2 regions of the Streptomyces tritici genome follow, and region 1 is predicted to be linked to the other one. Evidence: riboswitches for the same ligand, from Rfam matches in the RefSeq annotation. Region 1 holds a riboswitch; the other holds the start of a gene.
What was found. A riboswitch is a leader RNA that binds a small molecule or an ion and turns the genes downstream of it on or off. The one in region 1 is predicted to bind glycine.
Positions count from the first base shown of each region.

Region 2: linked by a shared signal. The riboswitch ahead of gcvT (glycine cleavage system aminomethyltransferase GcvT) and the one ahead of gcvP (aminomethyl-transferring glycine dehydrogenase) in region 1 are both predicted to bind glycine.

Region 1 is NZ_CP183183.1:808,554-810,942, reverse strand. It holds gene ACNJ93_RS03780 (DNA polymerase IV) at 1-82, shown strand, start outside; gene ACNJ93_RS03775 (PRC-barrel domain-containing protein) at 92-460, opposite strand; glycine riboswitch at 578-674, shown strand; gene gcvP (aminomethyl-transferring glycine dehydrogenase) at 852-2,389, shown strand, end outside.
Region 2 is NZ_CP183183.1:4,848,528-4,850,916, reverse strand. It holds gene ACNJ93_RS22655 (AAA family ATPase) at 1-421, opposite strand, end outside; glycine riboswitch at 563-665, shown strand; gene gcvT (glycine cleavage system aminomethyltransferase GcvT) at 832-1,956, shown strand; gene gcvH (glycine cleavage system protein GcvH) at 2,030-2,389, shown strand, end outside.

The DNA of each region.
Region 1 (2,389 bases):
CGGACGGGTCCGTACCTTCCCGGCCGACGACCCCGACCTGGAGCCCTCCGAGCCGCTGCCCCTGGTGCCGCGGACTTCCTAGGAAGGCCGCTCAGGACTCGTCGCGGCCCGCGAGGCGGCCGAAGTCCCGGTCCTCGTGGGGTGCGGGGGGCAGGGCGATGCTGTAGTGGCGGTAGAGCTGGAGCTCCTGCTCCGGCGAGAGGTGCCGGCCCACGCCGAAGTCGGGGGCCTCCTTGATGAGCGCCCGCTCGTACGGCACGTGGAGGCCGTCGTCGGCGAGCTCGCTGGTCTCCAGCGGGACGAACGCGTCCCGGCTGAACAGGCCGGTGCGGACGGCGGCCCACTCGGGGACCCCGGTCGCGTCGTCCAGGTACACCTCGTCCACGGTGCCGATCTTGGCCCCGTTGCGGTCGTACGCCTTGCGGCCGATCAGGCTGCGCGGATCGATGTCGGTCTGCACGGTCCCTCCAGATGGTCGCAACTGCTCTCCCCACCCCCTACGAAAGGGCACATCGGGGATATCGGCCACTTGAGCGATCTGGCGGCGCAACGGCGCTGGTAGGCTGGCTGTGGCTGTCGACCCCGCGCGGGAGAGTCCTCCGGAGATCCTCCGGGGGCGCCGAAGGAGCAAATCCTCCCCGGAATCTCTCAGGCCCCCGTACCGCGCGGACGAGGTCACTCTGGAAAGCAGAGCGGGAGTCCGACGGCATCCGCTCTCACCGACGGTGAAAGCCGGCATGCCCCCACGCGCGCCGGTGAAGCTCTCAGGTTGAGATGACAGAGGGGGAGGCCGTCCGGGCACCCGCGCCGAGGTGCCCCTTCAGGGTCGTGAAGACCAGGAGGCCTCCGCCATGACCGCCAACCGCACCCCGCTCACCGCACTCGAACAGGGCATCCCCTTCGAGCAGCGGCACATCGGGCCGGACGCCGAAGCCCGCGCCAAGATGCTCGCGCACGTCGGCTACGGCTCCCTCGACGAGCTCACCGCCGCCGCGGTGCCGGACGTCATCAAGAGCGCGGAGGCCCTCGGCCTCCCGGCCGCCCGTACCGAGGCGGACGTGCTCGCCGAGCTGCGCGCGCTCGCCGAGCGCAACCAGGTCGTCGCGCCGATGATCGGCCTCGGGTACTACGGCACCTTCACCCCGCCGGTGATCCTGCGCAACGTCATGGAGAACCCGGCCTGGTACACCGCGTACACGCCGTACCAGCCGGAGATCTCGCAGGGCCGCCTGGAGGCGCTGCTCAACTTCCAGACGATGGTCGCCGACCTCACCGGTCTGCCCACCTCCGGCGCCTCGCTGCTCGACGAGGGCACCGCCGCCGCCGAGGCCATGGCGCTGTCCCGCCGCGTCGGCAAGGTCAAGAACGGCGTGTACGTCGTCGACGCCGACGCCCTGCCGCAGACCATCGCCGTCATCGAGACCCGCGCCGAGCCGACCGGCGTCGAGGTCGTCGTCGCCGACCTGTCCGCCGGCATCCCCGCCGAGCTCGCCGAGCGCGGCGTCTTCGGCGTGCTGCTGCAGTACCCGGGCGCCTCCGGCGCGGTCCGCGACATCAAGCCGGTCATCGACCAGGCCCACGAGCTCGGCGCGATCGTCACCGTCGCCGCCGACCTGCTCGCCCTGACCCTGCTGGCCTCCCCGGGCTCCCTCGGCGCCGACATCGCCGTCGGCACCACCCAGCGCTTCGGCGTCCCGATGGGCTTCGGCGGCCCGCACGCCGGCTACATGGCCGTCCAGGACAAGCACGCCCGCTCCCTGCCCGGCCGCCTCGTGGGCGTCTCCGTCGACGCCGACGGCAACAGGGCGTACCGCCTGGCGCTGCAGACCCGCGAGCAGCACATCCGCCGCGAGAAGGCCACCAGCAACATCTGCACCGCGCAGGTCCTGCTCGCCGTCATGGCCGGCATGTACGCCGTCTACCACGGCCCCGAGGGCCTGCGGACGATCGCCCGGCGCACCCACCGCTACGCGGCGATCCTCGCCGGGGGCCTCAAGGCCGGCGGGGTGCAGCTCACCCAGGGCGCGTACTTCGACACCCTCACCGCCCGCGTCCCCGGCAAGGCCGACGAGATCGTCGCCGCCGCCCGCGAGGCCGGGGTCAACCTGTACCGCGTCGACGCCGACCACGTCTCGATGTCCTGCGACGAGACCACCGGCCGCGAGCAGCTCGCCGCCGTCTGGTCGGCCTTCGGCGTCACCGCCGACGTCGACGCGCTCGACGCCGTCACCGAGGACGCGCTGCCGGCCGATGCGCTGCGCACCGACGAGTACCTCACCCACCCCGTCTTCCACGCGCACCGCTCCGAGACGTCGATGCTGCGCTACCTGCGCCGCCTCGCCGACCGCGACTACGCGCTGGACCGCGGGATGATCCCGCTCGGCTCCTG
Region 2 (2,389 bases), 4.0 Mb from region 1:
GGGCCTCGCGGGCCAGCCAGCGGCGGACCCAGCTCTGGGTGCCGCAGTCGTGGACGACCACGCTGCGGCCGGAGCGCAGCGCGGCGCGCAGGGCGGCGTAGTGCGCCACGCGTACGAGCGGGCGGTAGACGGCGTACGGCAGGAAGCCGGGCAGTTTCGCCTCCCAGCGCTCGCGCATGTCCTGCGAGTCGATGGCCCGGCCCTCGGCCGTACGCCGGATCAGCGTCGACTTGCCGCTGCCGGGGAGCCCGGAGACGACCACCACGTCGCCCTCCGTGAAGGCGAGCACGCGCGGCACGCGGCCGTCCCGGTCGCGCAGGTCGCGCAGGACCCGCACCGGGCGCCGCCGGGCCGCGTCCCGTACCTGCTGGGCCGGTATGCCCGCCCCGGTCGCCATCGCGCCGGTTCTCTGCCACGTCATCGCTACTCCCCCTGCCGGGTCCCGGGGGGACCCTTGCCCACAAAGTGTAAAGAGACGGTAATGAGGCACAAGCGATTTGCCGATGAGATCCCGCGTGCAATGATGTGCGCGCCAAGCGCACACAACCACATACCGGCCGCTCGAATCCGCGCGGGAGAGTCCCGGACCGGAACCATCCGGACCGGGCGCCGAAGGAGCAAGACCCTCCCTTGAATCTCTCAGGCCCCGATACCGCGTGGATGAGGCAGATCTGAAAAGCGGGCCGCGTCGTCGCGGTCCCACCCAAGGTGCAAGCCGGGGATGCCCCCGGTGAACCTCTCAGGTTCCATGACAGATGGGGAGGAAGTCCTCACCCGTCATGCACCGGCCGTGCCCCGCACGCCGCGCCCCCTGGAACCGGGAGCCACCCGATGAGCACCGCCCCCCGCCAGACCGCCCTCGATGCCCTGCATCGATCCCTCGGCGCGACCATGACCGACTTCGCCGGCTGGGACATGCCGCTGCGCTACGGCAGCGAGCGCGACGAGCACAACGCCGTCCGCACCAAGGCCGGTCTCTTCGACCTCTCGCACATGGGCGAGATCACGGTCACCGGCCCGCAGGCCGTCGAGCTGCTCGACTTCGCCCTGGTCGGCAACATCTCCACGGTCGGCGTCGGCCGCGCCCGCTACACGATGATCTGCCGCGAGGACGGCGGCATCCTGGACGACCTGATCGTGTACCGGCTCCAGGAGCAGGAGTACATGGTCGTCGCCAACGCCTCCAACGCGCAGGTCGTGCTCGACGCGCTCACCGAGCGCGCGGCCGGCTTCGACGCCGAGGTCCGCGACGACCGCGACGCGTACGCGCTGATCGCCGTCCAGGGCCCTGAGTCCCCCGGCATCCTCAAGCAGCTGACCGACGCCGACCTGGACGGGCTGAAGTACTACGCCGGCCTGCCGGGCACCGTCGCCGGGGTTCCCGCGCTGATCGCCCGGACCGGCTACACCGGCGAGGACGGCTTCGAGCTGTTCCTGAAGCCCGAGCACGCCGAGACCGTCTGGACGGCGCTGACCGAGGCCGGCGCCCCGGTGGGCCTGGTGCCCTGCGGCCTGTCCTGCCGCGACACGCTGCGCCTGGAGGCGGGCATGCCGCTGTACGGGCACGAGCTGACCACGGAGCTCACCCCCTTCGACGCCGGTCTCGGCCGGGTCGTGAAGTTCGAGAAGACGACCAACGAGGGCCGCTTCGTCGGCCGCGAGGCGCTGGAGAAGGCCGCCGAGCGCGCCGAGACCGCCCCGCCGCGCAAGCTGGTCGGTCTGATCGCCGAGGGCCGCCGGGTGCCCCGCGCCGGCATGCAGGTCGTCGCCGGCGGCGAGGTCATCGGCGAGGTCACCTCCGGCGCCCCGTCCCCGACGCTCGGCAAGCCGATCGCCATGGCGTACGTCGACGCGGCGCACGCCGAGCCCGGCACGCCCGGCGTCGGCGTGGACATCCGCGGCACCCACGAGCCGTACGAGGTCGTGGCGCTGCCGTTCTACAAGCGCCAGAAGTGACACTGAGCACGTCTCGCCCCGCACTCACTCCCCCGTTCACCAGCACTCCCCCGCGTACAGGAGAATTCAGGTCATGAGCAACCCCCAGCAGCTGCGCTACAGCAAGGAGCACGAGTGGCTGTCGCCCGTCGAGGACGGCGTCGCCACGATCGGCATCACCGAGCACGCGGCCAACGCCCTCGGTGACGTCGTGTACGTCGACCTCCCGTCGGTCGGCGACACCGTCACCGCGGGCGAGACCTGTGGCGAGCTGGAGTCCACCAAGTCCGTCAGCGACCTGTACTCGCCGGTGAGCGGTGAGGTCGTCGAGGCCAACCAGGACGTCGTCGACGACCCGTCCCTGGTGAACTCGGCTCCCTTCGAGGGCGGCTGGCTCTTCAAGGTGCGCGTCGCGGAGGAGCCGGCCGATCTGCTCTCCGCCGACGAGTACACC